3 regions of the Clostridium novyi NT genome follow, and region 1 is predicted to be linked to each of the others. Evidence: riboswitches for the same ligand, from Rfam matches in the RefSeq annotation. Region 1 holds a riboswitch; each other region holds the start of a gene.
What was found. A riboswitch is a leader RNA that binds a small molecule or an ion and turns the genes downstream of it on or off. The one in region 1 is predicted to bind cobalamin.

Region 1 (11,135 bases):
ATTGATATTAAAATTATTAATTTTAATATATAAAATATTATATTTGGGGGGATTTAAAATGATTAGAAAACCAGAACCTTTTAAAATTAAAATGGTAGAACCTCTTACCATTACAACTAAAGAACAAAGAATAAAGGCACTAAAAAATGCAGGATACAATCCATTTTTATTAAAATCTGAAGATGTATATATAGACCTTTTAACAGACAGTGGAACAGGGGCAATGAGTGATAATCAATGGGCTGGGCTTATGCAAGGAGATGAAGCTTATGCTGGTAGTAAAAGTTATTATCATATAGTTGATGCAGTTAAAGACATATTTGATTATAATTATGTTGTGCCAACTCATCAAGGTAGAGGTGCAGAAAAAGTATTATTCTCTAATCTTATAAAAGAAAAAGGACAATATGTACTTGGAAATATGCATTTTGATACTACAAAAGCTCATATAGAATTAAATGGTGGTAGAGCATTAAATTTTGTAACAGAAAAAGCATTTGACACAGAAACATATTTTGATTGGAAAGGTAATTTTGATCTTGAAAAAATGGAAAACTTTATAAAGGAAAAAGGTGCTGATAAGATAGCTTTTATACTTATGACAATAACTTGTAACAGTGCAGGTGGAGAACCTGTATCAATGGCTAATTTAAGAGCTACAAATTCTTTAGCTAAAAAGTATGGAATAAGAATATTTATAGATGCAGCTAGATTTGCTGAAAATGCATACTTCATAAAACAAAGAGAAGAAGGATATAAAGATAAGACTATAAAAGAAATTGTTAGAGAAATGTTTTCATATGCAGAAGGCTTTACAATGAGTGCTAAAAAAGATGCTATAGTAAATATAGGTGGTTTATGTGGAATAAAAGAAGATAAAGAATTATTTACTGCAGTTCAATCTAGTGTAGTTCCAATGGAAGGATTTATAACTTATGGTGGACTTGCTGGTAGAGATATGGAGTGCTTAGCTAGAGGATTATATGAAGGAATAAATTATGATTATCTTGATTATAGAGTGTCTCAAGTTGCATATTTAGGAAGCAGATTAAAAGAAGGTGGAATACCAATTCAATATCCAACAGGAGGACATGCTGTATTTGTAGACGCTAAAAAAGTTCTTCCACACATTCCTTATTATCAATTCCCAGCTCAAGTTTTATGTAATGCTTTATATTTAGAATCAGGGGTTAGAGCTGTTGAAGTTGGATCTTTCTTATTAGGTAGAGATCCTGAAACAGGTGAACAACTGGAATCACCACTTGAACTTGTAAGACTTACAATTGCAAGAAGAGTATATACAAACGATCATATGGATGTAATCGCAGATGCCTTAATATCAATTAAAGACAAAGCAAAATCATTAAAGGGATTAGAATTTACTTATGAACCAAAAGTTTTAAGACATTTTACAGCTAGATTAAAACCAATAGAATAAATTTGTAAAAATTCATGTAAAAAAATATTATATTAGTAAACAACAAAGTAGCGATTGCAATTATACATTTGTAATTTTGCAATCGCTTTATTAAATATAATTTTAACAACAGCTACATTATATCATATATGGATATAATTTAAAAACCAATAGACATTTTTTAAAATACCTACAAGTTATATAATTATATAAGCGTTATTTAAAAATTTATATAATATTTTTTACTTTTTATTAAAATTTCACTGTAGCTTAATAAAAAAATAAAATTTAGGAAAAAGATTAATTTATTTTAATTTAAATTAATGAAAATAAGATTTTTATTATTTTTTTAGTATCATAAGGAGTGAAATTATGAGTAAAAATATTTTAAAAAATAGTTCCCAAAATTCTAATGATAAAGTAAGTAGGGATAAATTTGATTCTAAAACAGGATTTATATTGGCATGTATTGGTTCAGCTGTAGGTATGGGTAATATTTGGATGTTTCCTTATAGAGTAGGACAATTTGGAGGAGCAGCTTTTTTAGTACCTTATTTTATATTTGTAATAATTATAGGTTTTACTGGTGTTATAGGGGAAATGTCTTTTGGACGTGCTATGGAAACTGGACCAGTTGGTGCTTTTAAAAAAGCATTAAATAGAAGAGGAAAAAAGCATGGAGATATTCTTGGGCTTATCCCTATAGTAGGATCATTAGGTATTGCTATAGGATATTCTGTTGTTGTAGGTTGGATTCTTAGATTTACAATAGGAAGTATTAGTGGACAGCTCACAAGCTCAACAGATAGTGTTAAATATTTTGAAGTTATTTCAGGACAATATGGAAGTCTTGTTTGGCATCTTTTGGCATTAGCACTAACATTTATTGTTATGCTTATGGGTGTATCTAAGGGGATAGAAAAAGTTAATAAAATTATGATGCCAGCTTTTTTTATATTATTTTTGATTTTAGCTATACGTGTTGTAATGTTACCAGGTGCAATTAAAGGATACGGATATCTACTAGTACCTAAATGGATATGCTTAATGAACCCTAAGACATGGGTTTTCGCTCTCGGACAAGCCTTTTTTTCTTTATCTTTGGCAGGATCGGGAACGGTAGTTTATGGAAGTTATCTAAAAAAGACAGAAGATATTGTAGAAAGTGCAAAGTATGTAACACTATTTGATACTATTGCAGCTATGTTAGCAGCTTTTGTTATTATACCATCTGTATTTGCATTTGGTATGAATCCATCAGCAGGTCCACCACTTATGTTTATTACAATGCCTAGCGTATTTAAACAAATGCCTTTTGGAAGAATATTTTCTGTTATATTCTTTTTAGCTGTTTTATTTGCAGGAGTTACATCACTAATAAATTTATTTGAAGCTTCAATAGAAGCACTTCAAGAAAGATTTAATTTTAGTAGAATAAGTGCCGTTTCTACAATTGCTATAATAAGCGTAATTTCAGGAACATTTCTTGAAGAAGCAGACAAACTTGGAGTATGGATGGATATAATATCTATTTATGTAATACCATTAGGGGCTCTTCTTGCAGGAATAATGTTTTTCTGGATTTGTGGTTCTGAATTTGCAAAGGAACAAGTTCAATTAGGTTGTAAGCATGAAGTAGGAAATTGGTTTACTCCTATGACTAAATATGTATTTTGTGGTTTAACAATTATAGTATATGTTCTTGGAATATTTTATGGTGGAATAGGTTAACATAAAAACTGCTAAAACTATATAAGTTTATAGTTTTAGCAGTCAGGCTGTTGATAAACATAATTTGTCAACAGCCTTAGTCTTTTTAAAGGCTTTTTTTATTAATTAGATGCTGTATCTACTGGATGTTGTTTTGAAAATTTCTTTTGAAATGAATCAACAACCATAGCAACAGCTTGATCACCACTTATATTACAAGCAGTACCAAAACTATCTTGAGCTATATACAAAGCAATCATTAAACCAGTCATTGATGGAGAAAAATGTAAATTTGCTTTTAAAAGACCTAGTGATGCCATTACTGCACCACCAGGAACTCCAGGAGCAGCAACCATAGTAACACCTAACATTGCTACGAATCCAATTATTGTTCCCATTGTTATATGCATTCCATTTAACATGGCTACAGATAGTGCACAAGTTGTGATAGTTATTGTACTTCCTGATAAATGACAAGTAGCACAAAGTGGTATAACGAAATCTCTTATTCCTTTAGTAGTGCCTATTTGTTCTGCACATTGTAAGTTTACAGGAATAGTAGCAGCTGAGGATTGAGTTCCAAGTGCTGTTAAGTAACCTTTAACCTGAGATTTTAAAGAAAATATTAAATTCTTTTTACTACAACTACATCCAAACATAAATTGGAATAATAGCATAGAATAGTGAAGACAAAGTATGATTATGAATACTTTCCAAAATACATGAAATACTGTAGAAGCTTTTCCTGTGTAAGACATATTAGTAAAAATACCGCAAATGTGTATAGGAAGTAATGGAATAACTACTTTTTCTATAGTAGCGGTTACTATTTGTTGGAATCCTATAAATGCATCTTTTAATGTTTTGTTTTGAACCTTTGCAATACCAAGACCCATTATAAAAGCTAAAATAAGGGCAGCAGTAACATCCATTATTGGAGTCATTTCCATTGTAAAGAAAGCTTTTAAATCTGGTTTTGCATTTTGCATGGCACCTAATTCACTAGAATTAATAATATGAGGTAAAAATAATTTTCCTGCTAGTACTGCATAAGCTCCAGAAATTAACGTAAAGACATATGCTACTAATATAGTGATGCCTAATAGTTTACCAGCGCCAGATCCAAGATCTGCAATACCAGCTACTATGAAACCTATAATTATAAGTGGAATTGCGAAGTTTAAGAAATTACCAAATATAGATGAGAATGTAACAAAAACTCTACAGAAACTTACTGGTAGATATCTACCAAAAATAAAACCTAGGATAATAGCGATTACAATTTTAGGTATTAAACCTAATTTTTTCATTAAAATACCCCCTTGAAAAATAATTTGTTTTGTTAAGTTATATGAACACTGAACTATCTCATCCCTAGAGTTACAATAGTTTCGCCATAAAATCATTACCTCCCATGGGAAAGGAGAATAGTCCAATGTCAAAAGCTAGATTAAAATGTCCTACATGCCACAGTCATAAACTAAATAAAGTTTGGGGAGAACAAAGAAGGAAATCAAAAATATCAATGTAAAGGTTGTTTTTTATGTGGCAAAGCAATTTATATTCATCATGATCATCCTAAATATACCCGTTATAAATGTGGTAATAGAAAATGTAAACGTATACTTATTTAAGTAAAAGGCAAGCTATTTCATATCCATATGAGTATGTAATCGATTGCAATAATAATTTTAAAGGTGTAAGATATTTTGTTTCTGTTATTCTAAATGCTTTAGTTGAAGTTGCAGCAATTAAACTTAATAGTATTAAAAAAGCTAGCTTACTATTAGCAACCTAAAGGCTAAAAAAAGAACATTTAAGTGGTTACTTTTGTAAAATTTTAAATTTACATGTAAAATCAATCTAAGCTAATGCTTAAATTCGTAATTTTGAGATTGAGATAGTTAAATTATTATAATTAATTAATAGAACCAAATAATTTAATTAATATGTTAAATGATGCATAATGAGCTTAGATTAAAAGTTTATTAGTATATATTATTAAGGGTAGTGATTATATATTATTAAAATAATAAATAAAATATAAAATTTACACACTAGTATTTAATAAATGGATTTAAAATTTTATTGACAATAATCTAATTTAATAAACAATAAACTTGCATTTTGCCTATTAATATATAAATGAAAATATTCAGCACCTTTGCTTTAATATAATTATTCAATCATATCGCAAAGGAGTTGCTGACTATTTATCAATAATTATATCGCTTAATAATAAAATATTAGATTATTATGTTTTAAATTCCAAAAATATTTAAAATATAAAAATATATTATTACATAAATAAGGTATAGCATAGTAAGGAATTAGTTTAAAAGTGTATCCGATACAAAAACATGTGTTTTTCTGTCAAAAAATTTTGTTGTTTTTTTCATAAAAAGTAGTGACAATTAATAAAATTAAACTGTAATTGAAAATGAAAATAGAAATTTATAATTTCTTTAAACATAAAATAACAGAAAAATAACCTTGCAAACGGAATTTAATACAATATACCTAAAAGGTTAAGAATTGTGACAATTATTAGCTTGATGTAATCGATTTCAAAATAAGGAGGAGGATATAATGACATTAGATTTAAAAAAAATAAAACAAGCTCAAGAAAATATTAAAGGAGTAGCAAGAAGAACTCCATTATTTTACACAAGTACATTCTCAAAAATAAGTGGATATGAAGTTTATTTAAAATGTGAAAACAAACAAAAAACAGGAGCTTTTAAATTAAGAGGAGCTTATAATAAAATAGTTAATTTAACAGAAGAACAAAAAAAATGTGGAGTAATAGCTTCATCAGCTGGTAACCATGCTCAAGGTGTTGCATATGCAGCTACTGCGTTTGGAGTAAAATCAACAATAGTTATGCCAGCTACAGCACCACAAGCTAAGGTTGAAGCTACTAAAGGATATGGAGCAGAAGTTGTTCAATATGGTCAAGTTTATGATGAATGTTATGCAAAAGCTGTTGAAATACAAAAAGAAACTGGAGCTACATTTGTTCATCCTTTTAATGATGAAGATGTAATGGCTGGACAAGGAACTATAGGTCTTGAAATATTAGAAGACTTACCATATGTAGATGGAATCGTTGTACCTATTGGCGGTGGCGGATTAATATCAGGTATAGCTGTAGCTGCAAAATTTATAAAATCAAGTGTTAAAATAATAGGAGTACAACCCGAAATAATAGCTTCTACAAAAGCTTCATTAGAAGCTGGAAAGGTAGTTACTGTAACCGGTGCTAAATCTTTAGCTGATGGTATATCTGTACAAACTCCAGGAGATGTATCATTCCAATATATGCAAAAATATGTTGATGAAGTAGTTACTATAACTGAAGATGAAATAGCTCATGCTATGTTCCAACTTATGCAAAGAGGAAAATTATTAGCAGAAGGAGCTGGTGCATCACCTTTAGCAGCACTTTTGGCAGGAAAGATAAAAGTTGATGGAAAGAAAGTTGCTTTATTAGTAAGTGGTGGAAACGTTGATATGGCTGTAGTATCAGAAATAATAAGAAAAGAATTATAGTATATGTTCTTGGAATATTTTATGGTGGAATAGGTTAACATAAAAAACTGCTAAAACTACATAAGTTTATAGTTTTAGCAGTTTTCCTATTGCTTAAAAAGCCTCCTATATGATATGATTACTCAAATGGATGTAAGAGATAATTTTATTCATTAATTAGTATGAAATTAAATTACAAAATTAAAAAAGAATATTAATAAATAATAAAAATATTTTAAAAAATCTTATTGTTTATTTTTTGTCAAAGTTGTTATATAATATTATTAATAAATATGATATAATAGTGATACAGAATTAAATATTTAATAAATTTAATTAAATTTATTAAATATTATGTGAAAGATATAAATAATTTAGTTAACTAAATATTATACTAATTAAATGGTTATGTAATATTTAATATACAAATATTAAGATTTAAGGAGGAATTGTTATGAGTAAGTATAAAGTAGGGGAAGAATTAATAATAATTGAAAATCAACACGAAGATGTTAAAAAGCTAAGTGAACTAATAGAATTAAAAGTAAACAAAGAAAATTACTCAAAATTAACATTAGGAATAAAAATATTAGAAGTAAAATATGATAAGCCAAATGTTATATTAACTTATAGAAATGTAACAGGTGATGTTAAAAAGGTATTTGCTATTTGTAGGGATATTCCTAATTTTGATGAAGAAAAAGTTTTGGAAAAAGCTTTACTTAAAGCATTCCAAGAGGAAATAATAAATCTAAATGTTACTAAAAATCAAGGTATTCAATTAAAGTACTAATAAAGTACTACTTTTAAAATAACTTTAAAAACAAAATCTCTACACTATAAGGTGCAGAGATTTTTTTAATTATTAAAATATATGATATAATAAAAATACTAAAAATATAAGAGGTGAATTAATATATGACTACAATATATTTAACTAGACATGGACAAACTGAGTGGAATTTAAATAAGAGATTACAAGGGTGGAAGAACTCTCCTTTAACGGAACTTGGAATTTCCCAGGCTAAAGCATTAAGTGAGAGACTTAAGGATACTGAAATAGACGTTATTTATTCAAGTCCTATAGAAAGAGCATATAAAACAGCAGAAATTATAAAAGGAAATAAGGATATTGAAATTATAAAGCATGATGGATTAAAGGAATTTAACTATGGTGATTGGGAAGGATTAACCATTGATGAAATAGAGAAAAACCCTATGTATACCAAAGAATTAGATAATTTATTTAATAGTCCTAAGGAATATAAGCCTTTTGGTGGAGAAACATACGATGATCTTATAAAGAGAATAGATATTACAATGAACGAGATACTAGGAAAAAACAAAGATAAAAAGATACTAATAGTTACACATGGAATGACATTAAAAATGCTACTTCATTATTTTAATGAAAATATGACACTTGATGATATTGTAAAGCTTCCTGTAATGGGACAAACTAGTCTTACTAAAATTGATGTTGCTGACGGAAAATATAACTTAGTTTTTCAAAATGATACCAGTCATTATGATGATAATCATGTTCAAGTAGGATGGTAATTTGATTTTACATATAATAAATGATATAATCACAACAGTTTTCAATTGAGAAAATTAAATAAGTCATTAGGTGCTCTATTATAAGAGGTAAAAGGGAAAGTGGTTAAAATCCACTGCAGCCCCCGCTACTGTAAATGAGGATGAAATCTAAATTGCCATCCATAAGGAGAAGGTTAGAAAGTAATATGATCCATAAGCCAGGAAACCTGCCTAATGTACGATTATTTAAGTCTTCGGTGGGAAGATATAAAAGTTAAAGTTGTATTGTAGATACAACTTTTTTGGCTTGCTTTATATATTCCCGCATCTTAATAGGTGCGGTTTTTTATTTTGAATTTAGGAGGAAATTCATGAATTTATTAGAGACTGTTTTAAAGGAAATCAAACCATTAGATACTACTATTATGGATAAAGCATTAAAAAGATTGGATAAACTTGCAAAACCTCTTGGGAGTCTTGGAAGACTTGAAGATATAGCAATGCAAATATCAGGAATAACAGGTAATGTTAAGAATAAGTGCAAGAAAAAGTGTACTATAGTTATGGCTGCTGATAATGGGATATGGGAAGAAGGTGTGAGTGCATGCCCTCAATCAATTACAGCTATACAAACAATTAATATGCTTAAAGGATTAACTGGAGTTGCGGTTATATCTAAACATGCTAATGCGGATATAAAGGTTATAGATATTGGTATCAATGCAGAAATAAGTCATCCTAGTTTAGTGAATAGGAAAATAAGAATGGGCACTTACAATATGGTTAAAGGCAGTGCTATGACAAGAGATGAAGCTATAAAAGCTATAGAAATTGGTATAGAGAGTGTTAAAGAGTTAACAAAGGAAAACTATAGTGTTTTAGGTACCGGAGAAATGGGAATATGCAATACAAGCACAAGTAGTGCAATATTAATGGTTCTTACAGGATGTAGTGCTGATATTGCAGTTGGAAAAGGATCTGGTATTACAGAAGAAGCTTATATTAATAAAAAGAAGGTAATTAAAGAAGCTATAAAAATTAATAATCCAGATAAGGAAGATCCTATTGATGTACTATCTAAAGTAGGTGGATTTGATATTGCAGGGCTTGTTGGTTGCTTTTTAGGAGCTGCATACTATAGAGTTCCAATAGTTATGGATGGATTTATATCTAGTGCTGCTGCATTAATTGCATATAAATTAAATCCTTTAACTAAAGAATATATGATACCATCTCACGCTTCTAAAGAACCAGGATTTAATCTTATTATGAAGGAACTTAAACTAGAACCTATGTTTAATCTTAATATGAGATTAGGAGAAGGAAGTGGATGTCCACTAACCTTTGATTTAATAGATGCAGCTTCTGATATTATGTGCAATATGGCAACTTTTGAAGAAGCATCTATAGTTGATGATTATTTAATTGATATAAGGTGATAAAAATGGGAAAAATTATATTAGTAACCGGTGGAGCAAGAAGTGGTAAAAGTAGTTATGCTGAAAATATAGCTAAAAATGTTGGAGAAAAAATATTATACATAGCAACATCAATACCATTTGATGAAGAAATGAAGCATAGAGTTAAAAAACACAAAGAAAGCAGACCAGAAATTTGGGATACCTATGAAGGATACAAAAGTTTAGATAAAGTAGTAAGAGAAAAGAATAATTTATATGATGGTATGTTACTTGATTGTGTAACTATTATGACTTCAAATTTTATGTTTGATTATATTGGAGATAAAATAGAAGAAGCAGATAACACTACTTTGGATACAGTAGAAAAGAAGATAATAACAAATTTTGAGAAGCTTTTAAATGAAGCTATTAAAGGAAATAGTACTATGATACTTGTAACTAATGAATTAGGCTATGGAATAGTTCCAGAAAATAAATTAGCACGAGTATATAGGGATATAGTAGGTAGAATAAATCAATATATAGCCTCAAGGGCAAGTGAGGTATATTTAGTTGTATGTGGTATACCAATAAAAGTTAAGTGAGGATAGAATTTATGAAAAATTTAATATTAATGATTCAGTTTTTTACTAGAATTCCTATAAATATAGAAATTGATGTAAAAGAAGATTCCTTTGCTAAAGGGATTTCATATCTTCCACTAGTTGGACTGATAATAGGAGGATTTAATGCTATTGTATATTTTGTGTCATCTAAATTTATTTTAGGTACACTTCCCATTGTATTAGCACTTTTAGCAAATACAATTATTACAGGGGCATTTCATATAGATGGTCTTGCAGATACTTGTGATGGTATATTTTCTTCAAGAAAAAAAGAAAGAATGCTGGAAATAATGAAAGATAGTAGAGTTGGAACTAATGGTGCTATAGCTATAGTATTTGACTTTATGCTTAGATATGCAGTACTTAATAGTTTAAACAAAAAATATATAATAATAGCCTTAATATTGTCTCCTGTAGTTGCAAAAACAGTTGTTACACTACTTATGTGTTTTTCTGTTTATGCAAGAAAAGAAGGGGGACTTGGAGGAGTATTTGTAGGAAAAGTAAAACCTTTTAGAGTGATTGTTGCATTTATAATATCAATTTCAATAGGATATGTGCTTATAGGATATAAGTATGTAGCTTTACTCTTAATTACAGTTTTATTCATTGAAATATATAAAAAGCTTATATATTCTAAAATTGATGGTATGACTGGAGACACACTTGGAGCTGCCAATGAAATAGCAGAAATTATATTTATGTTAGCGCTATTATCATTTAAAGGATGTGGGTTACTATGACATCATTATATTTAGCACGTCATGGAGAATCAGAGTTAAATACTAAAAAAGTATATTTTGGTGTAACTGATTGTGAACTAACTAGTACAGGAATATTTCAATGTGAGAATTTAAATAAGAAATTAAGTCAGTTAAATGAGCTAGATTTTGATGTAATAATTACAAGTTC
Region 2 (11,135 bases), 800 kb from region 1:
TATTTACAAATACAGCTAATTTTACATTAGATGATTGCAAGAAAATAGCGGAACAGTTAATCAAAGAAAAATAAATATTTGTGTAAGTATATTAGAAAAACTTATTAAAAAACTAATATAGTAACTTGTTATAATAAGGCGTTGAAATATAAGTATACACAAGAGGCTATAGATAATGATATGCAATATATGGATTTATATTTGGAGATAATTAAATATAAAAAAGACTAAATAATATAAAAAAACTACCTTAAATTTATTATTGAATTAGGGTAGTTTTTTTTATTTATATAAAATTTTATAAGTATAATAGGTAAATTTGTAAATTGATGCGTTAGATAAAATTACCAATAAGTATTAAAATATATTTGGTATGTACGACTAATATAGATATAAATTTATATTATATAAATTTTAATAATATTATTAACGCTTTTTAAGTGAAAAATAGTTAGAAGGTAGGGATGAAATTGACAGAAAATAAAAGCGAATTAATATGGCAGAAAATTTTAAGGGAAAAAGTACATCCAGGATTTATAATACCTTGGAAAGAAAAGAATAAAGAAGAAGAGTTTAAAAATGTAATTAATGACACATTATATACTTTAAATGAGTTAAAAGGAAGTAAAGAAGAGGGAAAATCATTTTTAGGAAAATCAAATTGTTGTATATCAAATTATAGAGAAATTAATAAGGTAAAGAGAAACGCTAATATACCAGAAAAATCATCTTCTATAGAAGAAGTAATAAAAAGTGCTTCAAAATATTTTGATGGTATGTTTAATTGGGTGCATCCAAAATCAATGGTTAATGTAGCTCCTCCAGCTGCTATTCCATCAATTGCGGGAAGTTTAATGGGAGCTATCTTTAATCCTAATATAGTTGAGCAAGAGTATTCAGGAAATATAGCAGCTCTTGAAATAGAGGTTGCAGCAATAATTTCAAAACTTGTAGGATATGATTATAAAAAGGCTACAGGACATTTTACATTTGGAGGAACAGGGGCATACTTGTTTGCCACTAAACTTGCATTAACTAAGTTACTTGGAAAAGAAAGTAGAAAAAACGGAATAAGAAGTGATGCACAAATATTAGTATCTAATGTAGGTCACTATGCAATGAAAAATTGTAGTGATTGGACTGGACTTGGAACTAATAACGTAAGAAATATAAATCTTAATGAAGATAGTTCCATGGATCTTAATCATTTAGAAGAAGTTATGGAACAATGTTATAAAGAAGGAAAGCCTATAGCTATGATTGTTGCCACTATGGGAACTACAGATGCCTTTGCTGTAGATAATATAAAAGGTATAGTAGAAATCTGTGATAGATTTGTAAGGAAGCATAATCTAAAAAAGAGACCGTTTATATATGCAGATGCAGTAATAGGATGGGCATGGAGTGTATTTAATTCATATGACTTTAAAGAAAATTCTATGGAGTTTTCAGAAAAAACTTTAAGATCTATAGAAAAAAGTGTAGCAAATATAAGAAATTTAAATTTAGCTGACGCTATAGGAATAGATTTTCATAAAACAGGATTTACTTGTTATAATTGTAGCATGATTTGCATTAAAGACTGTAATGATATAGATATGCTAACTAGAGATAAAGATCAGATGGCTTATCTATACCATTCAAGTGCGTATACTCCTGGAGAATACACATTAGAATGTTCTAGAGGGGGAGGATATGCTCTTTCAGCTTGGTGTAATTTGCAGTACTTTGGCTTAGAAGGATATAGAGTTATATTAGGAAACTTAATAGAATGTGAAATGTCTTTACGAAATGTTATAAAAGAAGAACCAAATCTTGTTTGTGTAAATGAAAAAGATAATGGATTAGTTACTTTATTTAGAGTATATCCAGATAAATTAAAAGAAAATATAAATAAAGTAAATTTTGCTGAAGAACAGTACAAAAATGAATTTACTAATCCAGATTATAAAGAGCAATTAAAAAAATATAATGAGTACCAAAATAAAATTGCAAATGAACTTGAAAGAATGATGTTTGAGGAAAATGGACCAGCTCTTAGCTTTACAAGTAAGTTTAGATTATCACAGTATGGAGAACCTATAGCAGCTATAAAGGCTTATCCAATGTCACCATATATGAATTTTTCAGAGGAAAGATTAAAAGAAGACATAATTAAATATGTTTTACGTGCTAAGGAAAATGTTGATAAAAAATTATAATAAATAAAATAATTACGAGAGTATATAAAAAATATTATGTACTCTCTTTTTGTATATAATCTAAAAAGAAACTTATATATAATTATTTATATTTTATACAGCTAAAAAACAATATGATATAATAAAGATTATAAAATTTAATATTATAAAAATTAATTAAAAGGAATTGAAATTATGAAGAAAAGACTATTATTTTTAGTATTATTTGTGATTGCATTAGCATTAGTTAGATTTGGTGTTAAAACTGTAGTGCTTAGAAATCCTACAAATGATGTATCAATTGAGAAAAATGAAAGTATACCTGTACTTATGTATCATTCTATAAAGTACGAAAAAGGAAATCCTGTAAGACTTCCAAAGGAAAAATTTGAAGAGCAAATGAACTATTTAAAAGATAATAATTATAATACTTTGACATTAGATGAACTATATGATTTTTTAGAAAATAATAAACCTATTCCTAAAAAGTCCATAGTGCTTACATTTGATGATGGGTACAAGGATAATTACGAAACAGCTATACCTATACTAAAAAAATATAATTTTAAAGCCACATTTTTTATGATAAGTGACTATATAGGAACAGGTGAATATTTAACTTTAGATCAGCTTAAAGAAATGCAAAAGGATGGTTTTGATATAGAAAGCCATACAACAAATCATAATAAATTAACTAAAGAAAGTTATCAGGCTCAATATAAGATGTTTTTAGATTCTAAAGAAAAATTAGAAAAGCTATTAAATAAAAAAGTAAAATATATAGCTTATCCATATGGAAAATATAATGAAGATAGTATAAAGGCAGTTAAAGCTGCTGGATATAAAATGGCTGTTACAACTCACTGTAAATGGACAGATAGAAATGAAGAAATCTATAAAATAAGCAGAGTTGGCATAAGTGGGAAACATGATATGGACAAGTTTATAAATAAGTTGAATTATAAGAATTTTTGTAGAGTATATAAATACTTATTGTTATAAAAGTTGAGGAATAACTTGACAATTTGTTTAAAAACAATATAAAATCAATATCGACAACAAAATATAAAATACATACAAAGTAGGTGTCAGTTATAATTGAAAGTTTGATTATGAACTGGTGAAAAGGGAAGCTGGGTGAAAGTCCCACACGGTCCCGCCGCTGTAAGAGAGGAGTTTTTCTTAACAAAACCACTGGTATCTTAAGATATTGGGAAGGGTAGAAAAATTATGATACTCAAGTCAGAAGACCTGCCTATTTTTGTACACCAATGAACTCTACGGATGATAGGGGGTGTTTTAATGAAATATTATACACTTTTTTTGACCTCTTGACGTTTATTGGAAGGGGTTTTCTTTTTTGGAAAAAACCTAAAGTCAAAATGTTGTTAAACTAAAAAAAGGAGAGGTTAGTAAATGAAATTAAAAAGAAAGTATCAATTGTTTCTATTAGTGTTCTTTGTGGGCATGTTTACTGTTAGAACAGCGTATGCCATGCATATAATGGAAGGATTTTTACCACCAATGTGGTGTGGAATTTGGGGTGCTTTATGTGTACCTTTTGTAATTAAAGGACTTATATCTATAAAGAAAAAGGTAAATATAAACCCCAAAATAAAAATGCTTATTGCTATGGCTGGAGCATTTGCCTTTGTACTATCAGCTTTAAAAATACCATCAGTTACAGGAAGTTGTTCACATCCAACAGGAGTTGGTCTTGGAGCTATTTTATTTGGACCAGCAGTTATGAGTGTTTTAGGATTAATTGTTCTCATATTCCAAGCATTACTTCTTGCCCATGGTGGAATAACAACTCTTGGTGCTAACACATTTTCTATGGCAGTTATAGGACCTATAGTATCATATTATTTGTACAAGCTATTAAGAAAATTAAACTTATCAAGAAGTATATCAATATTTTTTGCAGCAGCATTAGGGGATTTAATGACTTATGTTACAACTTCTATACAACTTTCACTAGCATTCCCTGATAAGACTGGTGGATTTATGATGTCACTTGGAAAGTTTATGGGTATATTTGCTATAACTCAAATACCACTTGCAATAAGTGAAGGAATTTTAACTGTTATAGTATTTAATCTTCTATTCAATTATAACAAAAATGAACTTGAAGAATTAGATGTTATTTCAAAGGAGGTATAGTATGAATACTGAAAAGAAAACAAATAATAAATCTATGTTTAAAAAGAATATATTTCTTGGAATTTTAGTTGTAGTAATAGCTGTTGCTCCTTTGATTTTTACAAAAGGTGCTGAATTTGCAGGTTCAGATGACCAAGCAGAAGAAGCTATTACACAAGTAGATAAAAATTATAAACCATGGTTTTCACCTGTATGGGAACCACCAAGTGGAGAAATAGAAAGTTTACTATTTGCACTTCAAGCTGCTATTGGTGCAGGAATAGTAGGATATTACTTTGGATATGCAAAGGGAAAAAAGAAAAATAACGAAAGTGAGAAATAATGATTTCAATAGATAAATTATCATACATATCAAAATTAAGATATGTAAATCCAATGGAAAAATTTTTATTTTCTATGATTACTATGTTTTGTGGAATATTTTTAAATAACATATTAGTGTCTATAATTATATTTTTAGTAATGTCTTTTATGACATTGTATAAAGCTAAGATACCATTTATATCTTATTATAAATTAATATTAATACCATTAGTATTTTTGGTTATAGGAATCATAACAATAGCTATAAATATTGGGTATAATAATGAGTTTTTATTTAGTTTTAAAATTTTTGGATTCACTATGGGATGCACAAAAGAGGGAATATATAATGCTATGCAGATATTATTTAAATCAATGGCATCAGTATCATGCTTATATTTTCTTGCACTTACAACGCCAATAGTTGAAATTTTATCTGTTCTAAAAAAGTTAAGAGTTCCTAAATTATTTATAGAACTTATGGGACTTATATATAGACTTATATTTGTACTTTTTGAAACTATGAATACAATTTATATATCTCAAACAGGTAGACTTGGTTATTCTACTGTAAAAAAGGGGTATAAGTCATTAGGACAATTGGTAACTACTTTGTTTGTTAGAGCTTATAAAAAGTCACAAGATATGTATACTGCAATGGAAGCAAGATGTTATAATGGTGAGATTAATGTAATAGAAAAAAGATATAAAATATCTTATAAAAACATAGGAATGATAATATTTTTTCAGATAGTTTTATTGATTGTAAAGTATAAATTTTAAATGTAAATTTAACTATAGATTTTTTATATTTAAAGCCACAGAGTTTATTATCTGTGGCTATATTAAATATTTGGAGGAAAATTAATGAAAGAGTACATATTAGAAACTAAAAATTTAAGTTTTAAATATGAAGATGGAACCAATGCTTTAAATAATATAAGTTTAAAAATAGAAAAGGGAAAAAAGATAGCTTTCTTAGGGGTAAATGGTGCTGGGAAATCTACTTTATTTTTAAACTTTAATGGTATATTAAAACCAAGTTCAGGAGAAGTCTTATACAAAGGAGAAAAAATAAAGTATACTCATTCATACTTAAATGAACTTAGAAAGAATATAGGAATTGTATTTCAAGATCCAGATAATCAGCTTTTTTCAGCAAATGTTTACCAAGAAGTTTCCTTTGGAGCTATGAATTTAGATTTAGAGGAGACGGAAGTTAGAAAAAGAGTAGATGAGGGTTTAAAAAGTGTTAATATGTATGAATACAAGGATAAAGCGGTTCACTTTTTAAGTTATGGTCAGAAAAAGAGGGTTTCAATAGCAGATATACTAGTTATGGAACCTGAAATCATAATATTTGATGAATCTACTTCAAGCTTAGATCCAAAACACGCTAAGCAAATTGTTGAGATATTTAATGAGATAAATGAAGTTGGAATAACAGTAATATTATCAACACATGATGTTGAAATTGCATATTCATGGGCAGATTATATTATAGTTATGAAAGATGGAAAAGTAGTAAAATCAGGAGAACCTGTTGGAATTTTTAAGGATGATGATTTTATAAAGGATGTTTATTTAGATAAGCCTATTGTACTAGAAGTATATGAAAAGTTAGTTGAAAAAGGATACATAGAATTACAAGATAATATACCTAGAAATAAAGATGAACTTATAAAAATATTAGATAACAAATAAATAAAGCTCTCGAATTTAAAATCGAGAGCTTTAATATTTAACCTATTCCATTGTAGATAATTCCAAGAATTAATACTAATGTAGCTGCTGCTATAAATATAGTAGACATTGGTTTAAACCATTTGCCTAAAGGTTTTTTAGAACCTTTATTAATATCTTTTATGGCATTATCGAATCCATATACCCAAATAAAAGTTATAGATGCTATAATTGAGCCTATTGGTGCTAAATAAATAGTAACAAAATCAGCCCATTTACCGAATCTATCCATGCTTAAATCTAAAGGAAGTCCTATTAAAAATGCAATAACTGCAACAAGTAAAACTGCAAAAATTCTTTTAAACTTGAACTTACTTATAAGTGCTTCAGATGGAGCTTCAAGCATATTCATAGCAGAGGAAACTCCAGCAAATATTATACTTAAGAAAAATAGTATTCCAAATAAGTATCCTAAAGGCATAGAATTAAATATGTGTGGCATAGTGATAAATAATAATGATGGACCAGATGTTGGATCAAGTCCAAAAGAAAATACTGCTGGCATTATAATAAATGCAGCAAGTAATGCTGAAATAGTATCAAAAATAGCTACATTTAAAGCTGCAGAAGGTATATCTTCTTTATCTTTTAAGTAACTACCGTAAACAACCATACCTGCACCATTTAAAGAAACAGTAAAAAAGGCTTGACCTAAAGCCATAATCCAAGTCATAGGTTTTAATAAAAATTCCCAATGAGGAACTAATAAATATTCAAGTCCAGCAATAGCACCTTTTAGTGTAACTGATCTTATAAGAAGAATAATAAATACTATGAAAAGTCCAGGCATTAGAATTTTGTTAGCTTTTTCGATTCCTTTAGTTATTCCTAGTAGAACAATAGCAACTGTAATTACAAGTGCTAATAAGTGCCAAGGAATACTAGAAGAAGTACCTGCAAAGCTATCAAAATAGCTTCCTATATTTTCTTTATATATACGACCGTTTAGTGATAGGAAGAAATATTTAAATATCCATCCAACAACCACAGAGTAGAAAATTAGTGTACAAGCTACCGCAAGAGTAGGTATTATACTTAAGATTTTACCAAAGGGTTTATTTTTTTCTTCAAAAGTATCTTGAATTCCTTTCAAAGAACCACATCTTCTAGATCTTCCAAAACTAAATTCTATAATAAGCCCCGTAGTACCTAAAATAAAAACGCAAATAAAGTAGGGAATGAGAAACGCGGCACCCCCAAATTGACCTAATCTCCAGGGAAACATCCATATGTTACCTAGTCCTATAGCAGAACCTAAACACGCAAGAACAAAGCCAAGTTTCCCAGAGAAAGTTTCTCTAGTTTTCATTAAGTTAGCCTCCTTAAATATTTTTATATAATTATGAAATAATTTTATCAAAAAACATGTATTAATTAAAGAAGAATGTAATTAAATATACATTAATTATGTGTAGAAAATTAAAATAATATAAAGATATAAGGATTTTTTTTGTACTTTTTAAAGTAAATGTAACCTTTTGGAGTAAAAATATACTATAATGTTGTTTGGGAAATATTTTATTTATAAAATATTGAATACATATTAATAAATTGAGGAGGATAACAGAATACAAATGTCAAAGCGAAGGGTAAGAATTAAGAGTCTTAAAAGGTTTTTAATAAATATAATATGTATCTTTATGATTTTTACTGGAATTTCCCTAGTTGCAACCCATAAAATACCTAAAGAGGCAAATGTTTCAGCTAAAGTATCTAGTAAAAATGAAGTTAATGAAAAGTTACAAAATCAAATAGTTAATAGTGAAAAAAGTAATGATGCTGTAGCTGATAATAAACCTAAAGAAATTGAAGTGGAAAATAAGGTTTATTTTAAAGATTCCTTATTTTTAGGAGATTCTATAATAGAAGCAATGTCTTTTTTTGGTGATTTAGATGAAGAAAATGTAATGGGAATTATAGGTCTTACAATAAAAAAAGCTATTGTCAATGTTGATAAAATAAAGAATAGAAATCCTGATAAATTATTTATTATGTTAGGACATAATGATTTAGAGAACAATATGGATATGAATATGAATAATTACACACAATTAATAGAGAAATTAAAAGAAAAAATGCCAAATACAAAAATATATATTCAAGGAGTTCTTCCTGCTACTGAAAAAGCAGCTCTAAAACATAAATATCTATCACCAGATAACATAAAAAATTTCAATGATAATTTAAAACAAGTTTGTGAAAAAGAAAATGTAAAATTTATTGATCTATCGCCTATGATCAAGGATTTGGATAAGAGGGTTTATGAACCAGATGGAATTCATTTCAAAGAGCCTTTTTATAAAATATGGTTAGATTATTTAAAAATAAATTATAAATAAAGGAGAGATTAATATGAGTAATGTAAGAAAAAATTTTAAGAAAACTTTATTAGTGTTATTTACACTTATCTTTTCATCTAGTGTTTTACTAGCATGTTCAAAGGAGACAAAAAAAGACGTGTCAATAAGTGAACTTGGACAAAAAATCTCTAAAAGTACAGATGTATCTAAAATGAAACAAGGAGATGATTCTAAACTTAAAAAGCTATACAAAATAGATCCTAGTGAAGTTGAAGAGTTTATTCTTTATACAGCACCATCAAATATTAAAGCTGACGAAATAGCTGTAATAAAAGTTAAAGATTCAAGTAAAGTTAAAGAAGTAAAAGAAAAAGTAGAAAAAAGACTTAATAAACAAACGGCAAGCTTTAAAGATTATATTCCAGAAGAATATGCAGTATTAGAAAAACATGTTTTAAAAGAAAATGGAAATTATGTAATACTAGTAGTATCAAAAGATGTTGATAAAATTGAAAAAGCTATTGATGAAAGTTTTAAATAGTTTAAATAAAATGAATAAATATACATACAAATATATGGAGGGATATACATTTGGTTTTTAGTAGTTTGACATTTATGTTTGTATTTCTACCTATAACACTTATATTGTATTATTTGTCACCAAAATCTTTTAGAAATTTAGTGATATTTTTAGCTAGTCTTGTATTTTATGCTTGGGGAGAACCTATTTATATATTAATCATGATATTTTCTACTGTATTTGATTATTGTAATGGACTTCTTATAGATAAGTTCAAAGACAATAAAAAAATTACAAGATGTGTGTTTTTAAATTCTATGATTGTTAATTTAGGTATATTAGGATTTTTTAAATATTATAATTTTTTAATAGGCAACATAAACGATATTTTACATATAAATATAGCTACAACAAGTTTTCCATTACCTATAGGAATATCTTTTTATACTTTTCAAACAATGTCTTATGTAATTGATTTGTACTTTGAAAAAGTAGAGGTTCAAAAAAATATTATATCTTTTGGAACATATGTAACTATGTTTCCGCAGTTGGTAGCTGGACCTATAGTTAAGTATGGAGATATTGCAAAGCAATTAAATAAGAGAAAAGAGAGTTTAAACAAATTTGGAGATGGGGCACAACTATTTATAATTGGTCTTGGTAAGAAGGTTCTTTTAGCCAATAATGTAGGATTACTATGGAGAAGTATAAAAACAACTCCACTAGGTGAATTATCAATAGTATCTGCGTGGATTGGAATAATTGGATTTACATTTCAAATTTATTTCGATTTTAGCGGATATTCTGATATGGCAATAGGACTTGGAAAAATGTTTGGTTTTGATCTTATTAAAAACTTTGATTATCCATACATTTCAAGAAGTATTACAGAATTTTGGAGAAGATGGCACATGTCATTAGGATCTTGGTTTAGAGAATATGTATATATACCTTTAGGTGGAAATAAAAATGGGGCTTTGAAACAATATAGAAATTTATTTGTAGTTTGGTTCTTAACAGGACTATGGCATGGTGCTAGTTGGAACTTTGTTTTATGGGGACTTTACTTTGGGGTTTTTGTAACATTAGAAAAAATATTTATTTTAAAATTGTTAAAAAAGAGTCCTAAATTTATATCACATATATATACTATGTTTTTAGTTATTATAGGATGGGTTTTATTCGAATTTGACGATATGAGTGCTTGTATTAGTTTTATGAAAGTATTATTTGGATTTGGAAAAAATGCAATTGTAAATACACAAGCAATGTACTATATGTATACTAATTGGATATTATTTGTGATTTTAATCATTTGTTCGACACCATTACCTATGAAGGTTATATCATTTATAAAGAAAAAATTAAATACTATTAGTTCCGTAGCTTTACCTGTAGCATATTTAATTATAATGTTTATTTCTACAGCTTATCTTGTAAATGATACATATAATCCGTTTTTATACTTTAAATTTTAAATTTTAAAAATATGCCCTTAAAATTTTAAGGGCATATTTTAATATTATTTATCTGTATTTTCAGAACGTGTTTGGTTTGCTCCACCGAAAACTTCTACAAATTTTATAGAATAAAGGTCACAAACTTGTAAATTATTTGATCCAGCAGGATTTAGTATAATATAATCTATACCAACAGAGACTAATCTACCTGCACGGTCGGTAAGCATACCTGTTCCTATTAGAAAATCAACTCTTACATTTTTACCAATTTGACTTCTTAAGTATCCTTGTAGATAGTTTGGGTTTTCTTGTACTGGAACATTAGTATTACCAGCTGCGTTAGTTGATGCAGTTGGAACTGGACTTGGTGGATATTCTAAAGGGTTTGAAGCTTGTTTATTACAAGGCATCCCAGGAGTTACGGGCATCATAGGTTGAGCATATGTTCCCATTTGTTGCATCATAG
Region 3 (11,135 bases), 1.0 Mb from region 1:
CACAGTTTTTTGCAAAGTTCCTGTGATGAATTTTTTTTATCTGTAAGCCACATAGAAACATTATTATTTTTAACTATGCTTAAAAAATCTTCTTCTCTTCCATGCATACTTCCAACATAAGCCTTACTCCATACAATTCCTAGTTTGCCACTTAAATATTGTATAGATGTTATTCCCGGAACTACCTCTACACTTCCATTAAAATTTCTTTTTATGTAATCAGTTATTCCATAAAAATTAGGATCTCCACTTGCAGCAATTGATACTATTTTATATCTGTCATCATTTATACTATCTAATATTTCTTGAAGCTTTTTTACTTTATTAATTGGTTTATTTAAAAAATTAATACTTTTTTCTATTCTCTCAAAGGCTAAAACAATATCGCTATTCTCCATAATTTCTATGGCTTTGGGAAGTATATATTCTCGGCTTCCTGGTCCTATTCCAACAACATAAACCTTTTTATTATCCAAAATATATCACCACTCTTTTTAATTAACTCTTGCAATAACACCCTTTTCCATAGAAAACATCACAATTTCAGCATCTATAGTGTCATAGGTATAAGTATAAATTCTACTTTTTATTTTTTGTGCTATTCTTAGATATACCTCACTATATTTATCCTCTAAAAACTTCACAGCACCTTCTGTGGTTTTCATATTGTAAACTTCATTTACTATGTGAAAAGGGGCATTCATTAATGCTAATTCTAAAGCTATTGTTTCCATTCTTACATCACATACTCTACTATGGGTTTGAAAACACCCACTAGCTATTTTGCACATCTTCCCTATATGTCCAACAAGAGCAATACTCTTTATTTCCTTTTGCCTACAAATGTCTAGTGCATATCCTATGTAATTAGAAACTATAATCATATCATTTTTATTAAATCCTAAAGCTTTAGCTCTTTCTTCCCCCATATTTCCAAATACAAGTACAGGACGAGTTACTCCTGATGCATATTTTTGCTTTATTTCAAGGGCAATAGACTCTTTAAGTGCATCCTCTGACATAGGGGTTACTATTCCTGTAGTTCCTAGTATTGATATGCCACCTTCAATATTTAATCTAGGATTAAAAGTTTTCTTTGCAATTTCCTCTCCCTTTGGTACAGAAATAGTAATTTCTATTCCCTTATCTTTAGGTACAATTTCCATAACCTCTTTTTGTATCATCTGTCTTGGCACAGGGTTAATTGCAGGTTCTCCTTTTTTTACATAAAGTCCTTCTCCCATTACAACACCTACACCCTTGCCACCTTTTAGAGAATATCCACTTTCTATTTTTCTTGCAGTAGCATAAATTTCTATACCATTTGTTATATCAGGATCATCTCCCGAAAACTTAGTTACAGAACATTTAACATAATCTTCTCCAACTTCTATGTTTCCTATAGGCACAGTAATTTCTATCCCCTTTGGAATATCTATTGTGATTTTTTCAAGTTTTCCACCGTAATATAACATCCTTGTAGCTGCTTTTGCCGCCGCCGCTGCACAAGAACCTGTTGTATAACCACATCTTAGTTTTTTACCATCACAATCAACATACATTTCAAACATGGTTTTCACTCATTTCCTTTTTTATCTTGCCAACATATACATTAGTGCATTTACAATACATGCAGCAATTCCACTACCACCTTTTCTACCTCTTACAGTTATCATAGGTATGTTTAACTTTTCTATTTCTACTTTACATTCCGCCGCTCCAACGAATCCAACTGGACACGCTATTATAAATTTAGGATTTGCTTTTCCTTGTTCTACAAGTTCTTTTAATTTAAAAACTGCTGTAGGTGCATTTCCAAACACAAAAAATTCAACTCCGTCTTCAACTGCCTTTTCAACAGCCGCCATAGAACGTGTAATCTCTCTTTCCTTTGCAATTTTTGCTACTTCTTCTTCAGATACATAAGAAATTACCCTGCAGTTTAACTTTTCAAGTGCCTTTTTATTTATTCCTGAAAGAGCCATTTTAGTATCTGTATATATTGTTACTCCCATTTTTAATAGTTTTAAAGCTTCATCAATAGCACCTTCTCTTATATACAATAAATCTTTATATTCAAAATCTGCCGTTGTATGTATAACTCTTTTTACTATTTGAAATTCTCTTTCACTAAAATTATGTGGTCCCATTTCCTCTCCAATTATCTCAAAACTTCTTTTTTCAATTCCCATAGGACTTTTTATATAGTTACTCAAATATTTTCCCTCCCTTTATGTTCTCTGTTAAATAATCTATAAATTTAATATTCCCGAAAAAATGTATATGAGCATAAGATGCTAATGTATTATTTTTAATATATCCACAATTCCATGTCTTTTTACTTCCATCATACATTTCTTTTTCAACTAAATAAGCTTTTGTATCATTACTCTCTATTTTGGATCTATGAAACTCATGACAATTTATATTAAATCCTTTAGGTAAAATAGGATTTTCCTCTACAACATTTACTTTAGCATACCCGAAGTTTTGAAGTCTTTTAGTCATATAAGAATTTCCCTTAAAGAAATCTACCATATTGTAATAAGTTTCATCTTCATTACCTTTATCAATAAAAGCACTCATAAGATACATAAGCCCACCACATTCTGCATAACATCTAAGACCACTCTCTAGTTTTTCTTTTAAACTTTTAAGAATACTTTTATTTTTTGATATTTCTTCTCTAAATACCTCTGGATAACCGCCACCTATGTATAATAAGTCTATATCTTCTGGAAGTTTTTCATCCTTCAACGGGCTGAAATAAATAACTTCTCCTATTTCCTCTAAAAGTTCAATATTTTCTTTGTAATAAAAACTAAAAGCTTTGTCTTTTGCTACAGCTATCTTTAACCCCTTATTTTTAACATGAAATTCATCTTTAAATCTCATACAACTTTTAAATTCAAGCAAAAGAGAATCTAAATCTATATATTTTTCCATTAACTCCGCACAATAATTTATTTTTTCATTAAGCATTTCTATCTCACTACTTTGAATAAGTCCAAGATGTCTACTTCCTATTGCTAGTTTTTCATCCTTAGGTAAATATCCAAATACTTTTATGTTACACAACTTCTCTACTGCTTTTTTTAAAAGTTTAAAGTATCCCTCAGTTATATTATTAAATATAATTCCAACAATATTTATATCCTGAAAATTTAAAATCCCATTTATCTCTGCACACAAAGTTGCAACTTGTGCCTTTGGTGATAAAACTAAAACCACTGGCAAATCTATAGTTTTAGCCACATGGGCAGTTGAATATTTTGAGTCTATTCCTTTTCCGTCGTATAATCCCATAACCCCTTCAACTACAGCATAATCACACATTCCTCTTGAAAAAGATGCTCTAACTCCATCTTCCCCCATTAAAAATAAATCTAAATTTCTAGAATCTATTCCCGTTATTTTGCTATGAAATGCTGTATCTATGTAATCTGGTCCTACCTTATATCCTTGAACACTAAAGCCTCTATTTTTAAGTGCTTTCATAAGTCCAAGAGTTACTGTGGTTTTCCCTCCACCACTGGCATTTGAAGATACTACTATTCCCTTCATTTGTATCCTCCTTATAATCAATATAAATAAAAAAAGTACACCTTTCAGCGTACTTAATTATCATAAAAAAACCTATGAAATTTTTAAATAGGTCTACTTATAACAACTCTTTCCCACCGAAAGGTCTTTATCCAAAGCTTAGGCAGGTCTCCTGACTTAGTTTCATCCTCCTCTTCCTTCCCGGTTATAAACCAGTGGTTTTAGATTTGTCCACATTACAGTAGCGGGGGCTGTTACGGATTTTCACCGTATTCCCTTTTCACCTGAAATTAATCAGACACCTAAGCTAATATACAATTTTATAAAGTTATTATATACTACCTTACATTATATTATCAACAAATACTATTCTTTTATAATCTCTGTTCTAAATTTCTCTAAAAATTCTCTCTTATCTTGCTTTAATCCATTCTTTTTAATTAATTTATCTAAAAATACATCGTATGACCAATCCTTACTTCTAGTATAATAAGCTTTAGCTACTGTATAAAAATCTTGAGGGAATATCATCATGCCATATAGAACTTCCATTTCTGTTTTAGTAAGATTATTGTGTTTATAATAATTATTTAATATAAAATGTAACTCATCAAAATTATATGCTGATCTTTTTTCTACCTTATTTATAAAATTGCAAAGATCATGAACCTTTAAATCTATAATAGAATAATCAAAATCCACAAAATGTGCTTCTTCATCTTTGATGAGTACATTGTGATGAGCTAGATCATGATGGCATAATATAATTTTATCTTCTTCACTACATAACTTGTAAAAATTAGACCTCTCTAAAACATCAATAGCTCTATCTACTTCTCCTATATAATAATCAACATTCTCTATAAAAATTTCATCAAATTCTGTTTTATTCTTTATAAGTTTAACTACATTTTTAAATATTTTTAACTCTTCACCTTTTCTTTTAAATGTATCAATTGTAGTTCCACAAAGGTACCTTGTTTTATTTTTATATCTAAATCCTTCACATGCTTTATGCAGTTGTCCAAGTCCCCTTGATACAACCATTACATCTAATGGATTTGAATATTCACTTTCTCTTCCATCAATTAAATCCATGACACAATAAATATTTTTGTTCCAATTCACATAAACTTCTCCATCTTTAGTCTTAGTAAAATTAAATACTCTATGGAAGGAATTTTTGTTTATATAGTTTATTCCTGAATTTATAAAATTTAATTCATTTATACTATAATCAATTTTCTTTAAAATCTTATTTCCTTTATCAGTAATTAAAATATATACTTTTCTTACAGGAATAATCTCTTCAATTTTAAAATCATATGCTTCAAACATTTTTAAATTTAAATCATATTCAACTAGGGCTTTTTTATCTTTATATCTTACATTCTGTAAAATTTTCTACACCCCCTTCACATAAAATATTATAATCACATCTTATGATTTTTTTTAATTTGTCTTTACTCTTATTAATGTTTAATCTATTATCATACATCATATACTTAGTGCTGGTTATATATTTATTACAACACTTCATAAATTCAGTAGGATATGCTATAAGTGATTGTAAAAAAACATTGCTTCTATCATCTAAATCTTCAAATTCACAAAATTTATCCACTAATTTTTTATAATCTAATTTTAGATTTTTCTTCATAAGCTTTCTAAAAAAAGTAGCAGCATCAATTTCTACTAAGTCATAAAAACACTTTTCGAGATTTAATGCTTCTATGAATTTTATTTTTCTGAGACTATTAAAATAAGTATTTCCTAAACAAATTTCATTTCTGTCCATACTTCTTTTCATAATCTCTAAGTACCCAATATCATATATATTTTTTATAGACTTTTCTGCTCTATTTAAATAATCTTTCCCATATCCCAATAAAAGTTCTTCAAAATCATTTTGTGGTGAATTATGCATTATATCATTAATTTTTCTTTTTACTCTTTTTATATATACCTTATACTGTTCTATAGTTCTTCCTCTTTTATCTTCTAACCTATGACCTATATAATCATTATATCCCATAGCTTTTTTGTGAAACTCACTTATTATATACAATTGATTTATAATCTCTTTTTCTAAATCAGGATCTTTAAGTGATACTTTTCCCTTAAATTCACCTTCAACAACCCCTTGTCTTTCCATATAGGTTAAAAACGGATTTTTAGATATAACAGTCATCAAATTCACCTCTATCTACCTTTTGCTTAATTTAAAGTCCTTTAATTCCTTTATTTCTAAATTCCTCAATGAATTGTTGTTTTTCCTCTCTATCTTCCATATATCTTTCTAGTTTTTTTATAAAGAACTCTTCTCCCCAAGGCTTTTCCTCCCAATAATACTGGATTCCCCTTTGCCAATAATCTTGTGGAAATTCCATAAAGGCTGCCATAACGGGAATATCATCAGAATAAACTTTATTAATTGTATTATAAATTTCTAGTATTTCACTGGCATTACTAATATCCCATTTACCATATTTCATTCTTCTTATAAGTAAACTAGATAAATCATGAAGATGAGTATCTAACATACAATAATCAAAATCTATTATGTTTACACAGTTTTTATCATCAATTAACACATTGTGATATGCATAATCATGATGACAAAATCCTCTATATAAAATTTCTTTTTTCATTTTTTCTATATAATTGCTCTTAATTAAATTAGAAATAGCTATGTCGGCTCTTTTAAGTTCTTCATCCATAATTCCAAGATACATACAATCAAATTTAGATTTCTTATACCTTTTATTTATTCTATTTCTAAAATCTAATATTTCATTTTTTCTGGTTTTATAAGTCTTTATCCATGTTAACCAACCAATTCTCGGATTCATGCTTTCAGTTACATTAAATCCTCTACTTTTTAAATGTAATTCTGCAAGTTTCTTAGTTGCCATATTTAAATCTATTGGATTATCATAGTTACTTTGTCTTGCCTTTATCCAAGGGGTAAAATAGGCATAGTTATTTCCTATTTTTATATAATCGGAACCACTTTTAGTTTTAATTATTTTAGGTATTTTAGAAAATCCACTATTTTGAAGATGTTTTATAGCATTTAATATAAAAAAGAAATGTCCAAATTCATACTCTATAACTTTTAGACAAAACTCTTTATTATCTGAAACAATCCTATATATACTTTTTACTTTTTCAATGCTTGTAATATTAATTCCATACTCTCTTTGTAATAGGTTTTTTAATTCTTCCGTTTCCAATTGTTCCTCCCCCAAAACCTTTTTCTCATTTTAGTATATGAATATTTTTTTTAGTGTGTGAATAATAGTAAATATTAATTAATTCATATCACACTTTTTAATTTTATTTAATATTAATACTATATAGGAACTGTTAAGGAGAGGATATAATGAGAATAGCCATTGATGCTAGGGGTATCAATTGGTATAGAGGCACTGGTATTGGTACTTATACAGAAAATTTGGTTAGAAATTTAATAAATATATATAATAAAGATTACTTTAGACTTTATTGGTCTGAACAAAATTATAATGATTTTAATAAGGAAAATACAGAATTACTTATAACCTCAAAAAAACACCCAAGATTTTTTGAGCAAAGTTATTTTTGTAATGATTTAAATAAAAATAAAATGGACATATATCATGTACCACAAAATGGGATAGGATTAGATGTAAATATAAAGTGTAAAAAGATAATTACGGTTCATGACTTAATTCCTTATATTATGCCAGAAACTGTGGGTAGAGGTTACTTACTTAAATTTTTAAAAGAAATGCCTAATATTATTCAAAATGTTCATGGAATAATTACAGTATCAGAATACTCCAAAAAAGATATATTAAAATTTTTCCCTATAGACCCTGATAAAATATTTGTAACTCCCCTTGCAGCAGACAGTATATATAAACCACTGGATAAAAACATGTGTAAATCATTATTAAAAGAAAAATACAATATAACTAATCCTTTTGTTCTTTACTTAGGAGGATTTAGCGCTAGAAAAAATGTTCCTTCTTTAATAAATTCGTTTTTAAAGGTTCACTCTAGTTTAAATGATGATTATAACCTAGTCATAGCAGGAGCTCGAAAAGATTTAGGTGAGTATTTAAATAAGAAATACTCTAGTTTAACTAATAAAATTAAATTTACTGGATTTATACCTCAAGAAGAACTACCTATATTCTATAACGCATGTGATTCTTTTGTTTACCCTTCTCTTTATGAAGGTTTTGGACTACCTCCACTTGAAGCTATGAGTTGCGGTATTCCAGTTATAACTTCAAATACAACTTCTATCCCTGAGGTTGTTGGAAATAGTGGATTACTTATAAATCCTTATAGCGAAGATGATATTTCTAATTCTTTAGTAAAATTATTAAATGATAAAACACTTCAAGAAACTCTTAGTAAACGAAGTCTAAAACAATCTGCTAGGTTTTCTTGGCAAAAAACTGCAAAAAATACCTTTGAAGTATATAAAAAGGTATTTCAATCATAAAAAGTTTACAGACTGCTTCTGTAAACTTTTTATTTTTACTATGTTATTTGCTAATTTTACTATTTGATAATTCTTTTAATTCCTCAGTTAATTTCAAAACTTCATCCATACTAGTTGCAGCCCCTAATACAACTCTTTCTTGTTCTTTTACAGTATCAAGAGTTGAATTTGATATTTCTAATGTTCTATCAATATAACTTTGCATATCTGCTGTCAATTTTCCGATTGTATCAGCAGTTTCTTTTGAATTTCCCGATAGTTTTTTTATTTCTTTTGCAACAACACCAAATCCTTTACCTACTTCTCCCGCCCTTGCTGATTCTATAGATGCATTTAATCCTAAAATCTTTATTTGATTTGATATTTTCTTAGTAACTTCTAAAATTTCATTGATTTTATTAGATAGGTCTCTTATGTTTGATATTTCATCATTAAGACTTTGTTGGTTTTGACAAACACCTTCTGAAGTTGCCGAAACTTCTTCCATTGTCTCAGATATTTTAGAAAAATCATCTTTAAGTTTTGAAATTGACTTTCTTAATTTATATTGTTGATATCCCATATTTGAAACTGTATTAGCTACTATGTATAAAAGATCCGCAGCAGCTTTTATAGTCTTTTTATCTATAATTCTTATCTTTTTTACCTCTTCAGCATAGACATCTTCATTTACGCCTATTTCTCTTGCTACTTTTCTTATGTATCTTTCATCAACTTCTTTTGTTAATACTTGTCCACCAAGTATACTTCCTATTTGTTTATCACCTAACATAATTGGAGCCCCAAAATCAATTAGTCCAGCATGACATTCATATACACATGGCTTTCCTGTCTTTAATGCCTCTTCTCCACCTTTTCTATCACACTCTGCACATCTTTTAAAGCCTAATTCCGTTCTTCTAGTCATAGTACAAAACTCAGCGTGATTACTAGGAATAGTTACTGGCTTTCCTTCACCATCTACACTAACACTAGATATATTTGTACTATCAGAAAAAGCATTTTGAAATTTTTGGAGAAAGTCTAAATCTATAACATCTTCGAGCTTTAAGTCCTCTTCCTCCATATTTTCTTTTAGTATATCATTCATTTTTCTTCTCTCCTTATGATAATTTATGTTTAGGCAGAAAATTTTTCCTTACACTAGTATTATACAACTTTTACCGAATTCTACAACCTAGCCAATATAATTGTTTAGTAAATATAAAAGCTACAGAATAATCTCATTAATCTGTAGCTTTTGTTGTAATATTTTATTTATATTATACTTCCATCTGTATCTATTATAACCTCACTATAGGGTACAATTACTCCGCTATTTAACATTGCTTCTTTAACTGCACTGACTATTCCTCCACAACATGGAACTGTCATTCTTATAACTTTTACACTTTTTACATTGTTGTATCTTAATATTTCTGTAAGTTTTTCTTTGTAATATTCAACGTCATCAAGTTTTGGACATCCTATCATTGTTATATGTCCTTTTATAAAATCTCTATGAAAGTTTGCATACGAATAAGCTGTACAATCTGCTGCTATTAATAAATCTGCATCACTTAAAAACTCTGAATGTGGATTTATTAAATTAAGTTGAATTGGCCATTGAGATAGCTCTGATACAACTTCCTTATTTGAAATCTGTTTTTCTTCTGGTTTAACCTTTTTTATAACTTTTCTTACTATTTTCTTTGCCATAGTTCCAGGACATCCACAAGGTAAGCTTTCATTAGATTTTTCTTCTCTTTCCTTTATTCTTTCTTTAACAGCTTCTTCATTATATTCATCTGCTTCTCTTTCAATTATCTTTATGGCATCCATAGGACAACCAGGAAGACAATCTCCAAGACCATCGCAATACTCATCTTTAATTAATTTTGCTTTTCCATTTATAATTTCAATTGCACCTTCATGACATGCAGTTGCACATATTCCACAGCCATTACATTTGTCTTCATTTATAGATATTATCTTTCTTATCATTGTTTTTCCCCCTTAATCTCTGTATTCCCTTGATTTCATAAGTTTATTATAATAGGATAATAATAATAAATATGTAACCTAAGTTACCAAATCAATAAAGAAACTAAGTTAATTTAAAAATATGGGAGGATTTTATGGATAATTTAATTAACTCTTTAAGTCTATGTTTTTTATTTAATAATTTTGAAAAGGAGCATATATTAAAAACTATAAACAGTATAAATTATAAAATTACAAAATACGAAAAAGGAGAAACCATAGCCATTGAAGGAGACCCTATTCATAGTATTGGACTTGTTTTAAATGGCTGTGTTGAAGTACAAAAAAATTATTCCTCTGGCAAAATAGTTTCCATAAATCGTATAAAAAAAGGCAACGTTTTTGGAGAAGCCATTATTTTTTCTAATAAAAATACATATCCTTCCACAATAGTTGCCTTTGAAAATTCAGAGATTTTCTTTATATCTAAAAAATATATTTTAGCTATGTGTGCTTCAAATACATTGTTTTTAAACAACTTCATGAGATTACTTTCTAATAGAATACTTAAATTAAACAAAATTCTTCGTGATATTTCTTATGAAACCATTAGAGCTAAACTGTGTAACTTTATTTTAAACGAATATAAAATTCAAAAATCCATAAAAATAAAACTTTCATCTTCTAGACAAGAAATGGCTGATTCCTTTGGAATTACACGTCCTTCCCTTTCTCGTGAACTTTCTAATATGAAAAACGATGGACTAATTGACTATGAAAAAAAATCTATCACTATACTTAATCTAGAAGAAATGGAAAATGTACTGTTGAACTCATAAATAAAATTAAGCTTCTCCTAAAAATAACTTAATATCATCTTCTACAGTTCCAATTCCTGCAATACCAAAGTTCTCAACTAAAACTTTAGCTACATTTGGGGATAAGAATGCAGGTAGAGTTGGTCCTAAGTGAATATTTTTTACTCCTAAATGTAATAATGCAAGAAGTACAATTACAGCCTTTTGTTCATACCATGATATATTAAATGAAATTGGAAGTTCATTTATATCTTGAAGTTCAAATACTTCTTTTAATTTTAGTGCTATTACTGCTAATGAATATGAATCATTAC

Region 2: linked by a shared signal. The riboswitch ahead of NT01CX_RS02290 (energy-coupling factor ABC transporter permease) and the one ahead of cobT (nicotinate-nucleotide--dimethylbenzimidazole phosphoribosyltransferase) in region 1 are both predicted to bind cobalamin.
Region 3: linked by a shared signal. The riboswitch ahead of NT01CX_RS10545 (cobyrinate a,c-diamide synthase) and the one ahead of cobT (nicotinate-nucleotide--dimethylbenzimidazole phosphoribosyltransferase) in region 1 are both predicted to bind cobalamin.

The regions. Positions count from the first base shown of each region.
Region 1 is NC_008593.1:1,264,089-1,275,223, forward strand. Features, by position in the region: gene NT01CX_RS05915 (tryptophanase) at 59-1,438, shown strand; gene NT01CX_RS05920 (sodium-dependent transporter) at 1,790-3,148, shown strand; gene NT01CX_RS05925 (dicarboxylate/amino acid:cation symporter) at 3,250-4,437, opposite strand; partial or broken gene ilvA (threonine ammonia-lyase) at 5,717-6,676, shown strand; gene NT01CX_RS05935 (hypothetical protein) at 7,113-7,451, shown strand; gene NT01CX_RS05940 (histidine phosphatase family protein) at 7,577-8,218, shown strand; cobalamin riboswitch at 8,270-8,447, shown strand; gene cobT (nicotinate-nucleotide--dimethylbenzimidazole phosphoribosyltransferase) at 8,569-9,636, shown strand; gene cobU (bifunctional adenosylcobinamide kinase/adenosylcobinamide-phosphate guanylyltransferase) at 9,642-10,202, shown strand; gene cobS (adenosylcobinamide-GDP ribazoletransferase) at 10,214-10,966, shown strand; gene cobC (alpha-ribazole phosphatase) at 10,963-11,135, shown strand, end outside.
Region 2 is NC_008593.1:464,130-475,264, forward strand. Features, by position in the region: gene NT01CX_RS02275 (LolA family protein) at 1-74, shown strand, start outside; gene NT01CX_RS02280 (pyridoxal phosphate-dependent decarboxylase family protein) at 465-2,201, shown strand; gene NT01CX_RS02285 (polysaccharide deacetylase family protein) at 2,376-3,182, shown strand; cobalamin riboswitch at 3,247-3,454, shown strand; gene NT01CX_RS02290 (energy-coupling factor ABC transporter permease) at 3,597-4,343, shown strand; gene NT01CX_RS02295 (energy-coupling factor ABC transporter substrate-binding protein) at 4,345-4,665, shown strand; gene cbiQ (cobalt ECF transporter T component CbiQ) at 4,665-5,429, shown strand; gene NT01CX_RS02305 (energy-coupling factor ABC transporter ATP-binding protein) at 5,514-6,350, shown strand; gene NT01CX_RS02310 (sodium-dependent transporter) at 6,388-7,698, opposite strand; gene NT01CX_RS02315 (GDSL-type esterase/lipase family protein) at 7,964-8,728, shown strand; gene NT01CX_RS02320 (DUF4358 domain-containing protein) at 8,742-9,230, shown strand; gene NT01CX_RS02325 (MBOAT family O-acyltransferase) at 9,281-10,687, shown strand; gene NT01CX_RS02330 (hypothetical protein) at 10,732-11,135, opposite strand, start outside.
Region 3 is NC_008593.1:2,259,804-2,270,938, forward strand. Features, by position in the region: gene cbiE (precorrin-6y C5,15-methyltransferase (decarboxylating) subunit CbiE) at 1-476, opposite strand, end outside; gene cbiD (cobalt-precorrin-5B (C(1))-methyltransferase CbiD) at 495-1,571, opposite strand; gene NT01CX_RS10540 (precorrin-8X methylmutase) at 1,593-2,216, opposite strand; gene NT01CX_RS10545 (cobyrinate a,c-diamide synthase) at 2,209-3,564, opposite strand; cobalamin riboswitch at 3,688-3,864, opposite strand; gene NT01CX_RS10550 (CotS family spore coat protein) at 3,910-4,881, opposite strand; gene NT01CX_RS10555 (spore coat protein) at 4,922-5,734, opposite strand; gene NT01CX_RS10560 (CotS family spore coat protein) at 5,766-6,779, opposite strand; gene NT01CX_RS10565 (glycosyltransferase family 4 protein) at 6,929-8,041, shown strand; gene NT01CX_RS10570 (PocR ligand-binding domain-containing protein) at 8,085-9,131, opposite strand; gene NT01CX_RS10575 (ATP-binding protein) at 9,299-10,024, opposite strand; gene NT01CX_RS10580 (Crp/Fnr family transcriptional regulator) at 10,159-10,842, shown strand; gene hcp (hydroxylamine reductase) at 10,849-11,135, opposite strand, start outside.